3 regions of the Paraburkholderia sp. 35.1 genome follow, and region 1 is predicted to be linked to each of the others. Evidence: predicted binding sites of a transcription regulator. Region 1 holds the regulator's gene; each other region holds the start of a gene.
The links. The regulator HrcA, encoded in region 1, represses chaperone genes, less so after heat shock. The targets are predictions, from matches to a motif close to TTAGCACTCNNNNNNNNNGAGTGCTAA.
Positions count from the first base shown of each region.

Region 1 (4,157 bases):
ATTGAGTGCAGCCCGCAACTGACCTATTCTCCAGTCATGGAGCGGCAACGCCACGTTAACCCTAATCTGACGTAAGCGTTACCGACACCTGACAGTCGTTCCGATAGCCTGTTTCAGCCCATCAAGGGAGTACCGTGAAACTGACCTTTGCAATCGGGGTGGTCGCACTGGTACTGATCGCGGGCACCACGACCATCTGCATGTCCGGTGCGGTCAACGACCACACCACCGAGTACGGCGGCGCACACGCCACCGTGGAGCAGTTTCTCAATCCCCACCTGAAAATCTGTCGATAGTGCGCCGGTCGCGTTTGGTCGGTCGGCCGTGCAGCGCGGCGGCCGGCTCGTGGTAGACCTTGCGCCGTTCCTGCTCGACCTGCCGCTTCGCCTTGCTCTGCGCGGTTTCCACATAAAGCGTCTGCGCGACGCTCGCCGGACCGCGTACGTCGCATACGCCCAGCACCTCCACCTGCCACACGTAGCGCTCGATCTCGATTTCGACCAGATCGCCGACACGCACGTCCTTCGCCGGCTTCACGGCGACGCCGCCGATACGCACCCGCCCCTTGTCGACCGCCTCCGCGGCCAGCGAACGCGTCTTGAAGAAGCGCGCGGCCCACAGCCATTTGTCGATGCGCAGTTTCGCGCCCGGTTCGGTTGAAATGCGGTAGTTCATCTGCGTATTCAAGCTCCTGTCGTGTGCGGCACCGGCACCGCCTGCACGGGCCAGCCCTGCAGATGCTGCGCAACGATTTCGCCAAGCGCGGCAACCCACGGCTGCGACGCGTTCAGACAGGCGATCCGGTGAAACTCCTTGCCACCCGCCTGCAGAAATTCGCCGCGCACTTCCATGCCGATTTCCTCGATCGTTTCGAGGCAGTCGGCGGTGAAACCCGGGCAAAACACGTCAGCACGCCGCACGCCTGCCGCGCCGAGTTCCTTCAACGTCGGCGCCGTGTAGGGCTGCAGCCATTCGGCCTTGCCGAAGCGCGACTGGAACGTGATGCGGCATTCGACCGACGTCAAATCGAGCGCCTGCATCAGCAGCGCGCCGGTCTGCTGGCATTGCTCGTGGTACGGGTCGCCGAGGTCGAGCGTGCGCTTGGGCACGCCGTGGAAACTGAGCACGAGCTTGTCGCCCGCCGCGAAATCGGGGCGGCCGTGCAGATGCCAGTAGTGGTGCACCTGTGCGGCGAGCGCCGCGATGTACGCCGGGTGATCGGCGTACTGGCGCACGGTGCGGACTTCCGGCTGGTTGCGCATGCGCTTGAGCGCGGAAAAGGCTTCGTCGAACGCGGTCGCGGTGGTCGACGCCGAATACTGCGGATACATCGGCATCAGCAACACGCGCTCGGCGCCCGCGAGCTTCAGTTGGTTCAGCATTGCCGGAATGCCGGGCGTGCCGTAGCGCATCGCGTAGTCGACCAGCACCGTGTAGTCGTTCAGTTGCAGCAGATGGCGCAGGCCCTCGACCTGCTTTTCGGTGTGGACGCGCAGCGGTGAGCCCTCGGGCATCCACACCGCCGCATACTTCTTCGCAGAGCTGCGGCCGCGCAACGGCAGAATCAGCAGACGCAGAATGAGCTGCCACAGCAGCGCCGGAATTTCGACCACGCGAGGATCGGACAGGAACTGCGCGAGGTAGCGGCGCACCGCGCGCGGCGTCGGCGCGTCGGGCGTGCCGAGATTGATCAGCAACACGGCGACGCGATGCGACGTGGCGTTCTGTGAAGGCCGCTCGAGGTCGAAGCGCATAGGTAGCAGAAATCACCGCATTTTGCGGCGAGTCGATTCAATGGAGATTCATTATAGCGGCGCAGGTTCTGCCCGGCGCCGCCAGAGACCCCTGGCCATTCGGACGATTGGCAGACACCGCGCGTTCGCGCATCATGATCGCCACGGACTGCGATGACGACAGTTCCGCGGAGCCCGAGGACTACTGCTGGCTGAGCGTCATGGACAACAGCCGCGCGGTTATGTCCACGATCGGAATCACGCGGTTGTAGGCCATGCGGGTCGGTCCGATCACACCGAGCGTGCCGACGATCTTGCCGTTCACCTCGTACGGCGCGGTGACGACGCTCATTTCCTCGATCGGTACCAGATTCGATTCGCCGCCAATGAATATTTGCACGCCCGCCGCGTGACTCGACACGTCGAGCAACTGAAGGAGGCTGGTCTTCTGGTCGAACACATCGAACAGCTTGCGCAGGCGCGCCATGTCCGACGAAAGATCGGCGACTTCGAGCAGATTGCGCTCGCCCGAGATCAACACGGTCTCGCCGGTGTCGGATTCGTCGGTGCTGGCGGTGACGGCCGCGTGCATCAGCGAGGTCATGTCGCCACGCAGCTCGTCGATTTCCTCGCGCAGGCGGCGGCGCACCTCGTCGAACGAGAGGCCAGCGAAGTGCGCGTTGATGTAATTGGAGGCTTCCACCAGCTGCGAAGGCGAAAAGTCGCGCTGGGTGGCGAGGATGCGGTTTTGCACGTCGCCTTCGGGCGTCACGATGATCAGCAGAATGCGCTGGTCGGACAGGCGCATGAATTCGATCTGCTTGAACACGTGGCTGCGACGCGGCGTGAGCACGACGCCGGCGAACTGCGACAGATTTGAGAGCACGCTCGCCGCCGCGGCGACGATCTTCTGCGGCTCGCCCACCTGCAGCGTGGTCTTGACGGTGCGCGTCACCGCCTCCTCGTCGGCGGCGGATTCGACGGTCAGCATCGTGTCGACGAACAGGCGGTAGCCGCGTGGCGTCGGAATGCGCCCTGCCGACGTATGCGGACTGATCACGAGCCCCAGATCCTCGAGGTCCGACATCACGTTGCGGATCGTGGCCGGACTCAGTTCGAGGCCCGAATAACGTGACAGCGTGCGCGAGCCGACCGGCTGACCTTCGGCGATGTAGCGCTCAATCAGCGTTTTGAGGAGGGTTTGTGCGCGAGGATCTAGCATGACGAAAAATTTTAGCTCAATGGCATCGCAGCCGTGAGCGCCCGCGGCGCCCGCTCCCGGCGAATGCACCGCCGTCGGCGGGCTCGCATGTCATCGGGTCTTCACCATTCTAACGATAATCGCGACATACGCAGACGCCCTGCGTGCGCCGCCCCACAACCGGGTCGGTCTGCGGTTCTTTTCAGGCCCTACCTATGGTGTAATGCCGGCATGCAAGTGACCAGCCAGTTCAAGACCGTCGCGCTCGTCGGGCGCAGCAATACGCCAGGCATCGGCGAGCCGCTGACCGCGCTCGCCGCCTGCATCGCGAAGCTCGGCCTCGAAGTCGTGTTCGAAGCAGACACCGCCGCCGAAATCGGCGTGACCGACTATCCGGCGCTGCGTCTCGCCGAGATCGGCGCGCGCGCCGACGTCGCCGTGGTGCTCGGCGGCGACGGCACGATGCTCGGCATCGGCCGCCAGCTCGCGCCGTATCGCACGCCCTTGATCGGCATCAACCACGGGCGGCTCGGCTTCATCACGGACATTCCGATCTCCGACATGCGCGAGATCGTGCCGCAGATGCTGTCCGGCAATTTCGAGCGCGAGGAGCGCGTGCTGCTCGAAGCGCGCATCGTGCGCGACGGCACGCCGATCTACCACGCGCTCGCGTTCAACGACGTGGTGGTCAACCGCAGCGGCTTCTCGGGCATGGCGGAGTTGCGCGTGTCGGTCGACGGCCGCTTCATGTACAACCAGCGCTCGGACGGCCTGATCGTCGCGACGCCGACCGGCTCGACCGCGTATTCGCTGTCCTCGCAGGGGCCGATCCTGCATCCGCAACTACAGGGCATCGTGCTCGTGCCGATCGCGCCGCACGCGCTGTCGAACCGGCCGATCGTGCTGCCGGACGAATCGAAGGTCAGCATCCAGATCGTTTCCGGGCGCGAGGTGAACGTCAATTTCGACATGCAGTCGTTCACGTCGCTGGAGCTCGGCGACACGATCGAGGTGCGCCGTTCGCGCCACACGGTGCCGATGCTGCATCCGGTCGGCTACAGCTACTATGCGACGTTACGCCAGAAGCTGCACTGGCACGAGTACCCGTCGCACGAAGAAGACCCGAGGCCGTAAGCGGCACTTTGATTTCGCACGCCGCCGCGGCCGCCACCCGAATCCCAAGCTCACCCGACCACCTCCATGCTTCGCCACCTCTCGATACG
Region 1 covers NZ_JBNDMJ010000003.1:2,463,234-2,467,390, reverse strand. The annotation lists gene OKW27_RS31500 (hypothetical protein) at 135-296, shown strand; gene OKW27_RS31495 (RNA-binding S4 domain-containing protein) at 268-675, opposite strand; gene hemH (ferrochelatase) at 684-1,754, opposite strand; gene hrcA (heat-inducible transcriptional repressor HrcA) at 1,936-2,955, opposite strand; gene OKW27_RS31480 (NAD kinase) at 3,166-4,068, shown strand; gene recN (DNA repair protein RecN) at 4,135-4,157, shown strand, end outside.

Region 2 (4,157 bases), 120 kb from region 1:
TCGACGCTCGCGTTTGCGCTCGAAGAGCAACTGATCGCGCTCGGTCACGCCTGCTATGTGCTCGACGGCGACAACATCCGGCACGGTCTGGCGAGCGACCTTGGATTCGAGCCCGACGACCGGCGCGAAAACATCCGCCGGGTCGCGCACGTCGCCCAATTGATGAACGACGCGGGTCTGATCGTGATTTCCGCACTGATTTCGCCGCTACGCGAAGATCGGGCAATGGCGCGCGCGATCATCGGAGCCGACAAGTTCGTCGAAACCTATGTGTCCGCCTCGCTCGCCACCTGCGCGAGCCGCGATCCCAAAGGTCTTTACGCGAAAGCGAGGTCTGGCGAGATCAGCTCGTTCACCGGCGTATCAGCGCCCTATGAAGCGCCGATCGATCCCGACCTGCACGTCGACACGGGAACGCTGAGCCCCGCGCAAAGCGTCGCGCAGATCTTCCACTACCTGCGCGAAAAGTGCCTCGGAAGGTCCTCTCATCGCACGGCTCACGCCGCGGGCGCCTGATCCGGACAAAAGGTCGTCCGGAAGCGCTCGCCAGCAAGCACATCAACGCCGGCCCCAAACGAAAAAACCCGCTTATGCGGGTTTTTTTCGTTTGGGGAAACGCCTCGCGGCGCACTCCCCCCACGGACTTCCAGCCGGGCCTCGGCCGTGATCCAGACGCGCGGCAGTTCAACCACGCGGCCGGACCACGAGGCCCGAGCGGAATTACATGTCCATGCCCATGCCGCCCATGCCGCCGGGCATGCCGCCAGGCATCGGAGCATCTTCCTTCGGCAGTTCGCAGACAGCTGCGTCGGTCGTCAGCAGCAGGCCAGCAACCGAAGCTGCGTTTTGCAGCGCCGTGCGCGTCACCTTCGTCGGATCCACGACACCTGCGTCGACCAGGTCGACGTACTCGCCGGTCGCTGCGTTGTAGCCGTAGTTGCCCTTGCCAGCAGCAACCGCTGCCACGACGACACTCGCTTCTTCGCCACCGTTGGCGACGATCTGGCGCAGCGGCTCTTCCATGGCGCGCAGAACGATCTTGATACCTGCGTCCTGATCGGCGTTAGCGCCCTTCAGGCCAGCGATTGCCGTACGTGCACGGATCAGCGCGACGCCGCCACCCGCCACGATGCCTTCTTCCACAGCCGCGCGCGTTGCGTGCAGTGCGTCTTCGACACGTGCCTTCTTTTCCTTCATTTCGACTTCGGTCGCAGCACCGACCTTGATCACTGCAACGCCGCCTGCCAGCTTGGCGACGCGTTCTTGCAGCTTTTCACGGTCGTAGTCCGAGGTCGCTTCTTCGATCTGCGTGCGCACTTGCTTGACGCGAGCTTCGATGTTCGCTGCTTCGCCAGCGCCGTCGATGATCGTGGTGTTTTCCTTGCCCACTTCGATGCGCTTCGCCTGGCCCAGTTCAGCCAGCGTTGCCTTCTCGAGCGTGAGGCCGGTTTCTTCAGCGATGACCTGACCGCCGGTCAGGATCGCGATGTCTTCCAGCATCGCCTTACGACGATCGCCGAAGCCCGGAGCCTTGACGGCAACGGTCTTCAGGATGCCGCGGATGTTGTTGACGACCAGCGTTGCGAGCGCTTCGCCTTCGACGTCTTCAGCGATGATCAGCAGCGGACGGCCAGCCTTCGCGACTTGCTCGAGCACCGGCAGCAGGTCACGGATGTTCGACACCTTCTTGTCGTGCAGCAGCACGAACGGGTTCTCGAGCACGGCGACTTGCTTGTCCGGGTTGTTGATGAAATACGGCGACAGGTAGCCGCGGTCGAATTGCATACCTTCGACGACGTCCAGCTCGTCTTGCAGCGACTTGCCGTCTTCGACGGTGATCACGCCTTCCTTGCCGACCTTGTCCATTGCTTCAGCGATGCGCTCGCCGATCGACGAATCGCTGTTCGCCGAGATCGCGCCAACCTGGGCGATTTCCTTGTTGGTCGTGCACGGCTTGCTGATTTTGCGCAGTTCTTCGATTGCGGCTGCAACGGCCTTGTCGATACCGCGCTTCAGGTCCATCGGGTTCATGCCCGATGCGACGTACTTCATGCCTTCGCGGACGATCGATTGCGCGAGAACCGTAGCGGTCGTCGTGCCGTCGCCTGCGTTGTCGCTGGTCTTGGAAGCGACTTCCTTGACCATTTGCGCGCCCATGTTCTGGAGCTTGTCTTTCAGTTCGATCTCTTTCGCGACCGACACACCGTCCTTGGTGACCGTCGGGCCGCCGAAGCTGCGCTCGAGAACCACGTTGCGGCCCTTCGGACCCAGCGTGACCTTCACGGCGTTGGCGAGAATATTCACGCCTTCGACCATCTTGGCACGGGCGGAATCACCGAATACGACGTCTTTAGCTGCCATCTTCTAACTCCTTGAATACTTTGGATATAACCGGTGAAGTAGCGACCTTGCGCTTACTTCTGCACCACGGCCATGATGTCTTCTTCGCGCATCACGAGCAGTTCGTTGCCGTCGACCTTGACGGTCTGGCCTGCGTACTTGCCGAACAGGACGCGGTCGCCGACCTTCACGTCGAGCGCAATGGCTGCGCCCTTGTCGTCGCGCTTGCCCGGGCCGACTGCGAGGATTTCACCTTGATCCGGCTTTTCCGCTGCGGCTTCGGGGATCACGATGCCCGACGCGGTCTTGGTTTCCTGATCCAGACGTTTGACGATCACGCGATCATGCAAAGGACGAAGGTTCATACATACTCCTCTCTGATTGAGACTGAAGAACGCTGAGAAAAACCCGGCTGGCCGAGCCAACCGGAGATGTTGTTAGCACTCTCGTGCAGCGAGTGCTAATTATATGGACGGGCAGTGACAAATTCAAGAAGCGGGGAACGCGGTCGAAGTTCACTCACCCTCAAACGTGATTCGCTCGGGCTTGAACCCGCCCCGTGCGGAACGTCTGCCGTTCGGCATTTTCTCTAAGAAAACAATAATTTACCGACGTGTTGCGTTGAGATTCGGCCCTTCGTGAAGGAAGAGGCGAGCCATGACGAGGCAGCGACTTCGGAGCGGAGCGCCCGCTCGAAACGTCAAACCCAGGGAAATCCCCCATAAGCGCGGGCCGTTACGATAGTCAGCCTTCAGGCAAGTCGAGGGGGCTCATGAATGTGCTTGGCGGCTGAGGCACCAGTCGGTCCAAGTATATCTGGACCGTTGCAGCGGCCGTTGATAGCGGGATTGTGAAATTGATAGCAGCTGCAAGGACGATACTTGCAGAACCGTAACGCTATAACTGAGTGCGAAAGATTTGAGATCTTTCCACTCTGAAGATCAGCGACAAATATGTCCAACTGACCAGTCGATAATTGCGCTCCTCCAGATAGCGAAATATGGCGGAAGCTATTACTTCCCTTATCGAAGTCAGCGTAGACTCCACAATAATGATTTTTGGTTTATACCTGCTGATATCAATCGATCGCAAGACTTCGTAATCGTGACCTTCCACGTCGATGGAAAGCAGATCGATTTCCTGATCGGCGTACGGGGTGTGCTCGAGAACGTCGTTCAATATGGTGGTTTCAACGGTCCGGACGGAGATAGGCTTCTGGACTTTGGCCGCAGCCACTGAAAAATTATAGACTTCCTTGAGCTGTTTCTCGTTCGAGACGGCCGCACATACATTGACATCACCGGACCGCGCAAGAGAAAACGTTTCAATTTTCACCGGATCCATGTCTATGTTGATGCCGCGCCAACCACTACTCGACGGTTAGCCGAACATTAAGCGAAAGTCATAATAATGTGTATTTTTGGCCGAAACCGTCGAGTGATGCAAAAAGCTTCCGGTTCCAGTCGGTTCGCGTGTCGTCGACTACAGCCGCGCGAGATTCAGCCCGGCGAAGCCTTCTGCATCAGGCCACGATCCGCCAGTTTCGGTCGCCCGACAGCGCGCTCGTTTCACTTCACTTCTGCGCAGGCCGGTGCAACGCATTACCCGCCATCCACTTGAGCCGTTCGCAATTGACCTTGATGCGCGCCGCGAATTCCTTCGGATCTCGCTCGCGCAGTGCGTTCATCTGGCTATTGGTGATGTCGGCGCGGTGCCAGCCCGTGTCCCAGTGCTGATCGAAATCGGTCGCACCGGTCAGGACCTTTCGGAGCCGCTCCTTATAGGCGTCGATCCGCTCGGGCGACACGTCGCAAAAC
Region 2 covers NZ_JBNDMJ010000003.1:2,580,682-2,584,838, reverse strand. The annotation lists gene cysC (adenylyl-sulfate kinase) at 1-516, shown strand, start outside; gene groL (chaperonin GroEL) at 721-2,361, opposite strand; gene groES (co-chaperone GroES) at 2,415-2,705, opposite strand; gene OKW27_RS32040 (FkbM family methyltransferase) at 3,238-3,684, opposite strand; gene OKW27_RS32035 (hypothetical protein) at 3,914-4,157, opposite strand, start outside.
Region 2: a site for HrcA is predicted at 2,778-2,804, ahead of groES (co-chaperone GroES). Genes of this name have one in related genera too.

Region 3 (4,157 bases), 180 kb from region 1:
CGCAAACGTGGCGGCCTACGCGCGATCACAAGATGATCGTCAACCTGCCGGCAAGCGTCGAAGCGGCCACGCCGAACGTGTTCGCCGACCAGATCGAATGGATGCATCGCAACCTCGGTTACCGCGACAGCATCGTGCTGTCGGTGCATCCGCACAACGATCGCGGCACCGCCGTGGCCGCGGCGCAGCTCGCGCTGCTGGCGGGCGCGGATCGCATCGAAGGCTGTCTGTTCGGCAATGGCGAGCGCACCGGCAACGTCGATCTCGTCACAGTCGCGATGAATCTCGACGCGATGGGTATCGACAGCGGTCTGGATTTCTCGGATCTCGCGACGATCAGGCGCGTGGCGGAGCACTGCACGCGGCTTCCGGTTGCGGCGCGGCATCCGTATGCGGGACAGGTAGCGATGCGCGGCACGCGCGAGGCGCGCGACGCGGATGCCGATGTAGACGAGCACGGCGCAAACAGCCGCGACAAAGCTGGCGAATGCGTGACCGCGTGAATTCGCGTTGGGCCTCGAGCCTGCTGCAGCGGAGTGCACACCCGCATTCCGCTGCCGCTGGAGACGCGCTCACGAGGCGCGCCCGCCCGATGAGAATCTCACTCGAGCGCGCAACGGGTCGCCTGCCACGCGATCAGTCGCCACTGCCCGTCTTCGTGCGTGTGAATCGCGGTATAGGCAATCGGAAACAGGAGCGCGCCGTTGTTGGCCTCCATCTCGATCAGCGCGCGGCCCGTGACGACGTAGGTCTCGCGCCCGGCCGGCAAAACATCCTGCGACTGCACCTCGATTTGCCGATAACGACGGCGCCCCGCGGTGATCCCGTCGATGAACTGCCGCTTCGTCTCGCGCTTGCCATTCGTATGGACGTAGCTCACGTTGTCCGCGAGCAGCGTGTCGAGCGACTGCCCATCGCCATCGACCATCGCGCGAAAACGCTCTCGCTCGAGCCCGCGAATCGCTTCGATCATCTTTGCCGCCATTGCAGAGCCCCTCGAACACCGCGAGCCGCAGGCGGCCACGGTCAGAAGTGATATTGCAAATATAGCTGGCTGAAATTTATACCAGGATTCGGCTCTTTGATACCGCCATTGGAGACATGCTGGAAGCGGTAGCCGGCGACATACTGCTCACGAGCGCCGAACTGCAGCCCGACGCCCGCCATCTCGGCGAACTGGAACGCGGTGCCCAACGTGAAGTCGGAAGAAATGCGCGGGCTGGTCAGCAGCCGGACGCCGGCACCCACCTCGATGAATGGCCGCACCGAACCCGACGACCTGATGAAGCGGATCACCGGCGTCACGCCGATCTCGCCGATGTTGTCGTGAACGTTTCCTTCATTGGTGTGCCACCACGCGACATGCGCCTCGCCGAGCAGCGCGAAATGCCAGTCGCCGATCTGCCACCAGGTCAGGTTTGGATCCCAGACCACGCCGAGATCGAGCGTCCTGACGTGATGGTCGCCGACGCCGGCGGCCACCTGCACGCCGAACTGCTCAGCTTGGGACGCGCCCGCCGCGCTCAACAGCAGAACGAGCAGAACGGCAAACGTGCTTTTTAGACTAAGCCCACGCACCACAAGATTCTGCCTGTTCATCCGCCCCCCATACTGCCGAGTATTAAGCGAGCGCCCCCTTTATTCCAGGCACGAATTCAGGAGCAAGTATTTCCCAGATAATGCCCATGATCAGCAATTATTCTCTTCAAAAGCGGACGATATCAGTCAAACGTGAGCCTGCACCCGCTCCGGGCGGTACTTTGTACAGGTCCAACGCGCAGGGCAAATAGGGCGTATGATGGCTATCGGAAGTAAAAACTCAATAGGATTTTTGGGAACTCGGATACCCCTGCGACCTCTAAGTATTAGCACTCGGCAGATCTGAGTGCTAACATCCGTCGCTGGAGTCGTTTACTGAGTACGCAATTGTCTGATTCCAAAGGAGCTTCAAACGTGAGCCATGCAATGACCCTTCCGAGTACTTTGAGCCCGTCGTCGGCTAAGGCCGCTCCGGCAGGTGCACTGGCGCTCTCGCATTCCTCGCTGCTGTCCGGTCACCTGGGCAACATCGACGCCTACATCCAGGCGGTCAACCGGATTCCGATGCTGACGCCGGCGGAGGAACGCCAGTTCGCCACCGAATTGCGCGAACACGACAATCTGGAGGCGGCGCGCCGCCTGGTGCTGTCGCACCTGCGACTCGTCGTGTCAATCGCGCGTAACTACCTCGGTTACGGGTTGCCGCACGCCGATCTGATCCAGGAAGGCAACATCGGCCTGATGAAAGCGGTCAAGCGCTTCGATCCCGAGCAAAACGTGCGCCTCGTGTCGTACGCGATGCACTGGATCAAGGCCGAGATCCACGAGTACATCCTGCGCAACTGGCGCATGGTGAAGGTCGCCACCACCAAGGCGCAGCGTAAGCTGTTCTTCAACCTGCGCAGCCACAAGCAGGGGCTTGGCGCGTTCACGCCGGACGAGATCGACGGTCTCGCGAAGGAGCTGAACGTGAAGCGCGAAGAGGTCGCGGAGATGGAGACGCGTCTGTCAGGCGGCGATATCGCGCTCGAAGGTCAGGTCGAAGACGGCGAGGAGTCGTACGCGCCAATCGCCTATCTGGCCGACTCGCATAGTGAACCGACTGCCGTGCTGGCTTCGCGTCAGCGCGACCGGCTGCAAAGCGACGGCATCGCAAGCGCGCTCGACGCGCTCGATCCGCGCAGCCGCCGCATCATCGAAGCGCGCTGGCTGAAGGTGGCCGACGACGGCTCAGGCGGCTCCACGTTGCACGAGCTGGCCGACGAGTTCGGTGTCTCGGCCGAACGTATCCGCCAGATCGAAGCCAGCGCGATGAAGAAGATGCGCGGCGCGCTGAACGAATACGCGTAAAGCGTCGAAGCCATGCGCGCGTCGATTGTGTCCCGCCTATGACATAGGTAAAAACGACACGCGTTAATCGGTCGCGCCATTTAGCGACCATCGCGCTCAAGCCCCGCCCTCGCAAGACGGCGGGGCTTTTTCATTCTTTTCGCCCTTTCTTGCGTCCCCGCGGCCGCGCATTCGCGTCGGCCCATCCGCAAGCCGGCCTGTCGAGGCCGGTAAGCGTTTCTTGACGTATCGCAAGTCCGGTAGCAATACTGCACAGACGCGGCAAGTTTCGCGACGTGTTGCCGCATGGCTAAACCTGAGCGCGCGAGGTTCACCTCCTACAATCGGCATGCATTCGCCAGACTGCCAGACTGCCTGACGGCCAGGGCGGTCTGGATCCAGCCGGACTCACCGGCGTGAAGTCGTCTTCGACCGATCATGACCATAGCCCTGAATCGCAGCAGCACTGTCCGGTCGCGCTTGCGCGGCCGGTTCACCAGGTGGGTGCGCGGTCCAACGCTGGCGCGCGATATCGCCATCATCCTCGCCATCAAGTTCGTGCTACTGATGGCGCTCAAGTACACATTCTTCAATCATCCACAGGCGCAGCACATGATGCTGCCGCCTGAGCAGGTCGCGCAGGCGCTGCTGTCGGTGCCCGCCCCGCATCCGTCTCGAGGTGATCAACATGCCCGTTAGCGAAGTCGTAGAACTGTCGCGGTTCCAGTTCGCCATCACGGCGCTTTATCACTTTCTGTTCGTGCCGCTCACGCTCGGTCTCGCCTGGCTGCTCGTCATCATGGAATCGGTCTACGTGATGACCGGCAAGCAGATCTACAAGGACATGACGCAGTTCTGGGGCAAGCTGTTTGGCATCAACTTTGCAATGGGCGTCGCGACCGGCCTCACGCTCGAGTTTCAGTTCGGCACCAACTGGGCTTATTACTCGCATTACGTCGGCGACATTTTCGGCGTGCCGCTCGCCGTCGAAGGGCTGATGGCGTTCTTCCTCGAATCGACGTTCGTCGGTCTGTTCTTTTTCGGCTGGAACAGATTGTCGAAAATCCAGCATCTGATCGTCACGTTCTGTGTCGCGCTCGGTTCGAACCTGTCGGCGCTGTGGATTCTGATTGCCAACGGCTGGATGAACAATCCGGTCGGCGCGAAGTTCAACTATCAGACGATGCGCATGGAGCTCGACAGCATCAGCTCGGTGATCTTCAACCCGGTTGCACAGGTCAAGTTCGTGCACACGGTATCAGCTGGATACGTGACCGCGGCGATGTTCG
Region 3 covers NZ_JBNDMJ010000003.1:2,286,495-2,290,651, reverse strand. The annotation lists partial or broken gene OKW27_RS30725 (2-isopropylmalate synthase) at 1-404, shown strand, start outside; gene OKW27_RS30720 (nuclear transport factor 2 family protein) at 602-985, opposite strand; gene OKW27_RS30715 (acyloxyacyl hydrolase) at 1,027-1,599, opposite strand; gene rpoH (RNA polymerase sigma factor RpoH) at 1,954-2,889, shown strand; gene cydP (cytochrome oxidase putative small subunit CydP) at 3,307-3,567, shown strand; gene OKW27_RS30700 (cytochrome ubiquinol oxidase subunit I) at 3,557-4,157, shown strand, end outside.
Region 3: a site for HrcA is predicted at 1,866-1,892, ahead of rpoH (RNA polymerase sigma factor RpoH). Genes of this name have one in related genera too.